2 linked regions of the Gimesia maris genome follow. The protein of the gene in region 1 binds, or shares a complex with, the protein of each later gene. Links are inferred from orthologs where the notes say so. Each region holds a gene or a part of one and is shown on either strand. Other genes may lie near its edges.

What was found. The genes of interacting proteins can lie anywhere in the genome.
Region 2: the proteins of secY (region 1) and secA are in contact, whole or in part, in a crystal structure (PDB 3DIN), measured with the Thermotoga maritima proteins. The link is inferred for Gimesia maris from one-to-one orthologs. Residues at the interface, in WP_004081795.1 of Thermotoga maritima: Glu108, Gly109, Glu110, Glu111, Ala236, Glu237, Arg238, Arg239, Ile240, Thr241, Ile242, Gln243, Tyr244, Ala245, Arg246, Arg247, Val248, Thr249, Gly250, Arg251, Arg252, Val253, Tyr254, Gly256, Ala257, Ser258, Thr259, Tyr260, Leu261, Pro262; in WP_004082002.1 of Thermotoga maritima: Glu261, Ala262, Arg263, Lys300, Ala301, Arg302, Thr303, Ile304, Ile305, Leu323, Tyr324, Asp325, Pro326, Val329, Ser330, Tyr333, Ile336, Lys340, Phe345, Val349, Glu363, Phe364, Tyr374, Ser375, Gly376, Gly377, Glu393, Ile395, Thr482, Ser483.

What each region holds. Positions count from the first base shown.
Region 1 is NZ_CP042910.1:7,231,305-7,235,948, reverse strand. The notes cover bases 1,456-4,349. They hold secY (preprotein translocase subunit SecY), read left to right. Parts: upstream 1,456-2,167; coding sequence 2,168-3,532; downstream 3,533-4,349. Other genes in these bases: rpsM (30S ribosomal protein S13), read left to right, coding at 3,971-4,349; rpmJ (50S ribosomal protein L36), read left to right, coding at 3,791-3,907; rplO (50S ribosomal protein L15), read left to right, coding at 1,586-2,038; rpsE (30S ribosomal protein S5), read left to right, coding at 1,456-1,586. Outside these bases: rpsH (30S ribosomal protein S8), read left to right, coding at 1-10; rplF (50S ribosomal protein L6), read left to right, coding at 77-622; rplR (50S ribosomal protein L18), read left to right, coding at 705-1,070; more of rpsE, read left to right, coding at 1,107-1,455; more of rpsM, read left to right, coding at 4,350-4,357; rpsK (30S ribosomal protein S11), read left to right, coding at 4,512-4,644. UniProt on the Escherichia coli protein: The central subunit of the protein translocation channel SecYEG. Consists of two halves formed by TMs 1-5 and 6-10.
Region 2 is NZ_CP042910.1:2,700,088-2,705,046, forward strand. The notes cover bases 1-4,084. They hold secA (preprotein translocase subunit SecA), read left to right. Parts: upstream 1-335; coding sequence 336-3,884; downstream 3,885-4,084. Other genes in these bases: GmarT_RS09995 (3-deoxy-D-manno-octulosonic acid transferase), read left to right, coding at 3,930-4,084. Outside these bases: more of GmarT_RS09995, read left to right, coding at 4,085-4,959. UniProt on the Escherichia coli protein: Required for protein export, interacts with the SecYEG preprotein conducting channel.

The DNA.
Region 1 (4,644 bases):
TATCTGGTAGTATCGATGTTTATCCAGGCGGGCGAACCTTGTTCTGCTGCCTTTAATTTAACTGGAATTTGAAGTTATGTCTCGAATCGGTAAAAAGCCAGTTCCCGTTGCTGCTGGAGTGGAAGTCAAAGTTGACGACACCTCGATTTCCGTCAAGGGAAAACATGGTGATCTGTCCTTTGCATTTCATCCATCAATGACGGTTGAACTTGATTCGGAAACGAATGAAATTAATGTGATTCGTCCTGATGATTCCCGCCAGAGCCGTGCTCTGCATGGTCTGACCCGGGCGTTGATTGCCAATATGGTTCAGGGTGTAGAAACTCCGTTTGTACGGAAACTGGAAATTCAGGGTGTTGGTTACCAGGCCTCTCTGAATGGCAGCAAGTTAAGCCTGCAGGTCGGGTTTGCCAACACGATCGTACTGGAAGTTCCAGCAGGTGTGATTTGCGAATTACCAAGCAGCACCAATATTGTCCTGACCAGTGCAGACAAGCATGCTGTCGGTCAGTTTGCAGCAAATATTCGTAGCGTACGTCCTCCGGAACCTTACAAAGGTAAGGGGATTCGTTATGAAGGTGAATATGTACGGCGTAAAGCTGGTAAGGCATTTGCTAACTAGTACAATCTTCACCTGGCTGTTTAAGCAGTCAGTCAGCGGTCTGATATTCAGGCGATACTGTTTTTGAAAAGATGACGGTAAAATGAAACTAGAAAAAACACTGAAAAAGCAGAAACAACGGCGTTCGTTCCGCATTCGCAATACGGTTCGTAAAACGGGTCGTTTACGGTTATCTGTATATCGAAGCAATAACCATATCTATGCTCAGCTGATTGATGATACAGCTGGTGTGACCCTGGTCTCCGCCAGCACGAAAGACAAAAGTCTGGCTGGAGAGATTGAGAATGGCGGAAACATTGCCGCTGCCGAAAAAGTAGGTAAGCTGATTGGCGAACGAGCTGTGGAAAAGGGGATTAAAGAAGTCGCCTTTGATCGTGGCCCTTACCGTTACCACGGGCGTGTTGCTGCCCTGGCTGATTCTGCCCGCAAAGCCGGACTGGATTTTTAATAGAGACAACACTCAATACGGGTTGGAGAAGATACCGTGTCAAAAGATGGTTCAAAGCAAACACCAGAAACAGTCATTCAAATCCGCCGTTGTGCCTGCGTGGTCAAGGGGGGACGTCGATTCAGTTTCACCGCTCTGGTTGTTGTCGGCGATAAAGAAGGTCGTGTGGGCTGGGGATATGGCAAAGCCATCGAAGTACCACTGGCAGTCGATAAAGCGGTCAAGCAGGCCAACCGCAGTATGATTAAAACAAACATAATTGAAAATACGGTACCCCACGAAGTGGTTGGCCGTTTTGGTTCTGCCCGTGTGCTGCTGTTACCCGCCCGTCCTGGTACTGGTATTATTGCCGGAGCTGGAGTTCGAGCCGTGGTCGAAGCTGCCGGTATTACTGATATTTATACAAAGAGTCGTGGTTCCAATAATCCAATCAATGTCGTGAAAGCGACCATCGATGGACTCTCAAAACTGCGAACCCGGGAAGACATTGCACGTTTGAGAGGAGTAGAAGTCTAATGATTATTGATGACGTCCATCGCGGAATAAAAAAGAATAAGAAAAAGAAGCGTGTTGGCCGTGGACCTGGTTCCGGTCACGGTAAAACTTCCACCCGTGGTGAAAACGGTTACGGAAGCCGCTCTGGTTCCTCTCGTCGTACCAGCTTTGAAGGGGGACAGACTCCCTTGGCAATGCGGGTTGCAAAACGGGGCTTCAATAACAAGCAGTTCGCGAAAAAAGTCGCTGTTGTCAATGTGGCTACTTTAGAGCAGGCATTTGAAGCAGGGGCAGAAATTACCCCAGAAGTGCTGGCTGAAAAAGGTCTGGCCAAAGGTCGTTTCGATCAGGTGAAAATCCTGGGGAACGGAGACCTGACCAAAAAGTTCACTGTATCCGCTCACCTGTTTTCTGCGTCTGCTGAATCTAAGATTCAGGCAGCTGGCGGAACTGTCAGTCGCGTTTTGTCATAAGTAATTTCATTCAAGGACTTGATCTCAGCAGTTAAGAATACGATTCCCCTTTTCTTGCGGATTCGCTAAAATCCACAGCAAAGTTTTAAATCAATGCCTGCTGAATTATGACACAAAGGATCGCTACTTATGCTCGGTAAATTATTAGTTCTGTTCAAAATTCCCGAGCTTCGTAAAAAAATTGTCCTGACGCTGGGGCTGTTGGCCATTTACCGGATGGGTTTCTGGATTGCTCTTCCTTTCGTCAATCAGGCACAGCTTTCAGAAACGCTGGTTGATTTACAGAGCCAGCAGGGTGGTATCGGACAGGTGATGCAGGTCATCTCCCTGTTTTCCGCTTCAAATATTGGCCAGAGTACCATCTTTGGTCTGGGCATTATGCCTTATATCTCTGCTTCGATTATCTTCCAGTTGATGGGGACGGTCTATCCACCCCTTGAGCGACTCCAGAAAGAAGGAGAAGCGGGACGGAAGAAAATTAATGAATATACACGTTATGCAACGGTTGTAATCTGTCTGGTACAGAGTTTTTTCTGGATTCGTACGCTGGCCGGCGGGTTTGGCTCGGGTACCAGTCTGATTCTGGATGGGTACCAGGGATTATATTTCCAGATTGTGGCCACCATTACCATGACCACGGGAACAGTCTTCCTGATGTGGATTGGTGAGCAGATTGATGCCTACGGCATTGGTAACGGGATCAGTCTGCTGATTATGGCGGGTATTCTGGCCCGGATGCCTCAAGCTGGCTGGAGTCTGATTGAGCCTGCCTTCGAAAAGGGGATCGCTCTGGGTACCGATACCGGGATCGACCGCCTGTTGATTCTGGCACTGGTGTTTGTGTTTGTGGTGGTCTGGGTGATTGCCATTACCCAGGGACAGCGTCGCATTCCCATTCAGTCAGCCAAGCATGTACGCGGTCGCCGGGTTTCCGGTGGTCAGCGTCAGTCACTGCCATTACGCGTCAACCAGGCTGGTGTCATGCCAATCATCTTCGCTTCCAGTCTGCTGATGTTCCCCTACTTTTTATTCCATGGCTTAAGCCAGTACTTTTCCACCTCTGCCTTCTGGGCCATGCTTGATGAAGCATTCCAGCCGATGAGTCGTGGATTTGTTTACACAATGTCTTATGTGGTCTTGATTTACTTCTTCTGCTACTTCTGGACGGCGATTACATTTAATCCCAAGGATATGGCAGAAAACCTGAAAGATTATGGTTCGTTTATCCCCGGTTATCGTCCAGGGGCTCGAACAGCCGCTTATCTGGAGCAGGTGATGGTTCGTATTACCTATGTAGGTGCCGCGTTCCTGTCACTGGTTGCGATTATTCCCACGCTGGTGTCCACCTGGTTAGGGGTCGACTTCCTGGTGGCGAGTTTTTACGGTGGAACCGGATTACTGATTGTGGTTTCCGTGGTGCTGGATCTGGTCAATAAAATTGACAGTCACCTGGTGATGCGAAACTACTCAGGATTACTGGAGAGCGATCTGTAAAGATTAAACGGGTGAGTCATGGCGAAATTCACCAAAAAAGGTGCGTTTCGCTTGTCGATTCACGTTCGCGGCGTTTATAATTTCCTGATTCGCTCCGCTTCGGAAATTGTACAGGTTTGATATGAAGCCGGAGTTTGCTCATTTTATGGGCGCAATTAATTAAATTTACACGAGTTACATTCAGCGGGAACCTGATTTTCGCCAGTAGTGAGCTCGATTATATCGTGAACCAAAGTTAGATAGAGAAGTCGTAGTACGATGAAAGTCCGAGCCAGTGTTAAGCGGATTTGTGAAAACTGTAAAGTCATTCGGCGAAAAGGGCGGGTCTATGTGATCTGCTCTTCCAACCCGCGCCATAAACAGCGTCAGGGTTAATCGTCTCGAATTCAGTTTCATTGATTTGACTTCAGTTTTTAAATCCAGCGGAGTGAACTAAAAATGCCACGTATTCTCGGTGTTGATATTCCGAACGAAAAGCCTGTTTATGTTTCCCTGACCTACCTGTATGGAATCGGAAAAGTAACCGCGCTAGATATCTGCCACAAGTTAAACATCAATCCTCAGTTGAAAGCCAAAGATCTGACCGACGATGAGTTGAGCCGGATCGTGAATATGCTGGATACCGACTATTCCGTCGAAGGTCAGTTGCGTCGAGCTACGACTCAGGATATTGCCCGACTGCGAGATATCCAGTCTTATCGTGGCATACGTCATCGTCGTGGCCTGCCGGTTCGCGGACAGAATACACAAACCAACGCCCGTACCCGTAAAGGTGGTAAGAAGACCGTTGCCGGTAAAAAGGGTGTTAAGGATGCCCGTCACTAGGCCGTTGAATCCCCTGGGTTCCGTTGCCTGTGTCAAGCGAAGAATAAGATCAGACCGAGGTCGTTGTCAGTTGCGGCGACCTGAGATTAAAACATCCCAAATCATGAGTTTCAGTTTCTGAGTTTAAGCAGACAGAAACATCAGGAGTAGCAGAGTGGCTAAAGTCAAACGAAAAAAAGTGAAACGTCACATCACAAAAGCGGTTGCTTACATCAAAGCAACGTTTAACAACACCACAGTCACAATCACCGACCTGAATGGTGATGTGCTCTGCTGGGCGACTGCTG
Region 2 (4,959 bases), 4.5 Mb from region 1 along the record:
AATTTCGGCTAAATTATCCAGAGGAAGATATTACAAATGCCCCAGACTTGGCACATTGGTTGCATTTCTGTATGAGTGAGCCTTCCAATCTCTGAAGTTGCGGTCGCAAGCCGGCGGAATAACGCCATTGACCATATTTTTCAAAATAAATAAACTTCGGAAAGAGAAGAACTTACAGAAATTAAATGTATTCTGGATAAGGATGGTCTGCTGCTGGCGAATAATTCAGTCATCAGGGAACGGTTTCTTGTTCCTGCCAGTATGACAGTCGCACCGTGATCAACCAGAAGAAATATTGAAGACTATTTTTCGAGAATTCGAGTTCGGGTTAAAAAATGGAATTCCTAGACAAGCTGGGTGAATGGCTAACAACAGTAACGGCATGGTTGGAACGATTTCTGACCGGGTTGTTCGGTTCATCGAATGAACGACAGATACGGAAACTGGGTTTCGTCCGGGATAAAGAGGGGCATGATCAAATCGTGCCCGGATCCATGCTGGCAGAAATCGACAGTTTTGAACCGGAGTTGATGAAACTGTCCGAAGAAGAATTGAAACAGACCGCGGAGAAACTCCGCGCCCGCCTCGCTGCGGGGGAAACCCTGGATGATATTCTGACTTATGCATTCGCAGCCGTTCGTGAGTCGGCTCGTCGCAATTTGAGTATGCGACATTACCCGGTGCAGATGATCGGGGGCTACTTTCTGCATAAAGGCATGATTGCAGAAATGGTCACCGGGGAAGGAAAAACGCTGGTATCGTCTCTGCCGGCCTTCCTGAATGCGCTTTCCGGCAAAGTCCATATTGTGACCGTCAATGATTATCTGGCTTTACGCGACATGGAATGGATGGGCCCCATTCATATTGCGCTGGGACTGACTGTCGGGGCGATCCAGTCCAAAATGGGTCCCGAAGAACGCCAGAAGCATTACGGCTGCGATATTACCTATGGTACGAATAATGAGTTCGGATTCGACTATCTGCGGGATAACATGAAACCGGTCAAAGAACTGCAGGTGCAGGGACCCTTAAATTATGCCGTCGTTGACGAAATCGATAATATTCTGATCGACGAAGCACGTACGCCGCTGATTATTTCCGGCCCCGCACAGGATGATCTGACCAAATACTCCAAAGCCAATTCCGTAGCCCTGAAGCTGATTCCAGGCACCGATTTTGAAGTCAAAGAAAAAGAGCATACCTGTCACTTAACGGACGCGGGGGTCAAACACGCGGAAGAGCTGGCTGGTGTGGAAAGCTTTTATACCGCCGGGAACATGGAATGGCCGCACCTGATCGATAACTCCCTGAAGGCACATCACCTCTATAAACGGGATGTGAATTATGTCGTTCAGCAGGGCGAAGTGATTATCGTGGACGATCATACCGGGCGACTGATGCCGGGCCGTCAATGGGGCGATGGTCTGCATCAGGCGGTGGAAGCCAAAGAAGGTGTGAAAATCAAAGAAGAGTCGCAGACTCTGGCGACGATTACCCTGCAGAACTTTTTCAAATTATACGATAAGCTCTCCGGCATGACCGGTACGGCGATGACGGAAGCGGAAGAGTTCTGGAAGATTTATCAGCTGGATGTAGTCAGTATTCCAACCAACCGTCCCATGCAGCGTATCAATCATCCCGATGTGATCTATCAGACGGAAAAAGAAAAATGGACTGCGATTGCCGACGAAGTCCGCGAAGTTCATAAACAGGGACGCCCGATTCTCGTCGGTACCGTTTCGATCGAACAGTCGGAAATTGTCAGTCACAAACTGAGTAAATATGGCATTCCTCACAATGTGCTGAACGCAAAGCATCACGAACGTGAAGCGGAGATCATTGCGCAGGCAGGTCGTAAAGGCGCTGTCACCATTGCTACGAATATGGCCGGGCGTGGTACTGACATTATTCTGGGGGGAAGTGCGGAGCATATCGCCTGGGATGAATTGAGCCAGAAATACGCGTCCCGAATTGAAGTCCCCAAAGCGGAGTGGGACAAACTGGTGAAAGAGATTGAAAAACGGGAGGGCATGGATGTCGAAGCCGAAGAAGTCATGCAGCTGGGGGGGTTGCATGTGATCGGTTCCGAGCGTCACGATTCCCGTCGTATCGACCTGCAGCTGCGTGGTCGTTCGGGACGTCAGGGAGACCCCGGTTCCAGCCGCTTCTTCCTTTCACTCGAAGACAAACTGATGCGGGTGTTTGCCGGCGAATGGGTAAAAAATATTCTGTCTCGTCTGGGCATGGAAGAAGGAGAGGCCATCGAGAGTCGGATGGTTTCCAAACGTGTCGAAGGGGCACAGAAGAAACGGGAAGAAACCCATTTCGAGCAGCGTAAGCATCTGCTGGAATATGATGAAGTCATGGACGAACAGCGAAAAACCGTCTATGGCTACCGTCAGCGGATTCTGGATGGCTGCAACTGCCGCGATCTGATCCTGGAAATGATTGAACGCCAGGTCGATGAAGAAACAGAGCGTCTGCTCGATAAAAATTACAGCTGGGATACAATTGCCGCCTGGTGTGGTCAGGAAGCTCATATCGAAGTGGATGCCGCGAATATTCGTGATATGGATTACGAGCAACTGGTCAGCTATCTGAAAGATGAAGCCAGCCTGCAGGCGGATGATATCATTGCTGAACAGATCAATGAGAATCTGCCGGAAGAATATGAAGATGACTGGAACTGGCAGGCGTTGACCAAATGGGCGAATGCTTATTTCAATTTGAATCTGAATGAACGCGAACTCAAAAAAATCGGCCGGGATGGTCTGCATGAAACGCTCTTCGATCATGCTCAAAAAGCCATCGAGCGCATCGATTTCACCCCCTTGCAGGCATTTCTGGATGGAGAATGGGGTTCCCGTTCCCTGGCAGGCTATCTGAACTATCAGTTCGGCATCGAAGCCGACCCGGAAGAATTCAAATCGCTGAGTATTCCCGAAGCGAAAGCCAAAGTACTGGAAAAAGTAAAAGAGCTGTATCGGGAAAAAGAAGTCACCTTCCCGGTAACCGTCGGGATGTACAATTTTCTGGGCAATCAACAGCCCGGGAATGAATCAAACAGCCGCGTTGGCCTGGTGAAGTGGGCCAACTCCAGATTTCATTCCAACCTGGATCTGGAAGCCCTGAAAGGGAAACAGGTTAATGAGATTCAGAATATCCTGTCCGCAGAAAGTGAAAAGGTTTTTGTTAACGGAGAAGCTTCAAAGCAGATCGAACAGTATCTGACCAAAGCCTATGCTCCTGAATCGGAAGTCTCTGCCGGAAAGAATCTTCAGCCCGTGCAGAACAAAGCCGCTCTGGGAGAGCTGGCTCAGTGGGCAAACGAGGAACTCGAACTGAATCTGACGACGGAAGAGCTGGAACCCCTGACCGACGATGAAGTGAGAATTCGCCTGTATCAGGCTTACAACAAACGTTATCGCCCGGAACTCAGTCAGGCAGAACGCTCGCTGATTCTGGAAGTTCTTGATACATCGTGGAAAGACCACTTGTACTATATGGATCATTTGCGGTCCGGCATTGGTCTGGTTGGCTATGCCCAGAAAGATCCCAAAGTTGAATACCGCCGCGAAGGGATGAAGGCCTTTGATGCCATGTGGGGCCGCATTGGTCAGCAGGTCACTTCAGCGATTTTCCGACTGGAAAAACAGAGTCCTGATTTTGTCGGTTCTTTATGGCGGGTTACTGATACGGTCCACGAAGAAGTGACGGATGATTACGATTACGATGAGGAGAGTGAAGGGGATACCAATTCTTCCGAGCCTGCTCAGCAGCCAATCGATCCGATTGTCAATCAGCAACCCAAGGTCGGTCGAAATGATCCCTGTCCGTGTGGCAGCGGGAAGAAATTTAAAAAGTGCTGCGGAAAGAATCTGTAGTTCATCACATTCCGGTATTGAAGTCCGGTTGGGGAATGGAATCCCGTGCAAATTTATGCTTACCTGTTGAATCTCGTTTATTGCCTGTTGCTGGCCTGTGCTTCGCCAGTCATTCTGTACCGGGTTCTGGTTCAGAAAAAATATCGAAGCGGGTTGGCGCAGAAGTTTTTCGGACAGTTGTCCGAGCGAAACAGCTATGAGCCCTGTTTCTGGTTTCATGCCGTCAGCGTGGGGGAAGTCTTACAACTGCCTCCCCTGCTGGAAGAACTGAAACGACAGAATCCCACACTCGAACTTGTGATTTCGACGACTACGCATACCGGGTATGCGGTGGCAAAAGAAAAGTTTCCTGAGTTTACCGTCTGTTATTTTCCCCTGGATTTTTCCTGGGCGGTCAAGCGGGCACTGCAGCGCATCAGGCCGACGGCAGTGCTTCTGGTGGAGATGGAACTCTGGCCGAATTTCGTATTAGCAGCAGATCAGGCGGGGATCCCCGTCTCGATTATCAATGGTCGCTTGAGTGAAAAAAGTTTTCGCGGGTACCGGAAACTTCGCTGGCTGATCGGTCCGCTGCTGAACCGTCTAAAGCTGATTGCCGTTCAGACCGACGCGTATGCGGAACGTTTTCAGAAATTGACAGGCCGTGCAGATCGGATTCAGGTGACCGGCTCGATTAAATTTGACGGTATCCAGGTGGATCGGGCGAATCCGTTGACGGCAGAACTGCGGAACATTTTTCGCCTGAAATCAGGGGAAACTGTTCTGATCGCTGGCAGCACTCAGTCGCCGGAAGAGCAGATTGCCCTGGAGGTTTACCTGGCAGCCAGGCAGCAATTTCCCCGCCTGCGCCTGATACTGGTACCCCGTCATCAGGAGCGGTTCCATGAAGTGGCAGAGCTGGTGAAACAATACGGACTTCCACTGATTCGGCGCAGCGAACAGGAGTCGGGAGAAGCAGGATCTGTTTTACCGTTCACAAACAGCCAGACCCCTGCGATCGGACTGCTGGATACGCTGGGAGAATTGAAAAGCTGCTGGGGGCTGGCAGATATTGCGTTCGTCGGGGGAAGCCTGA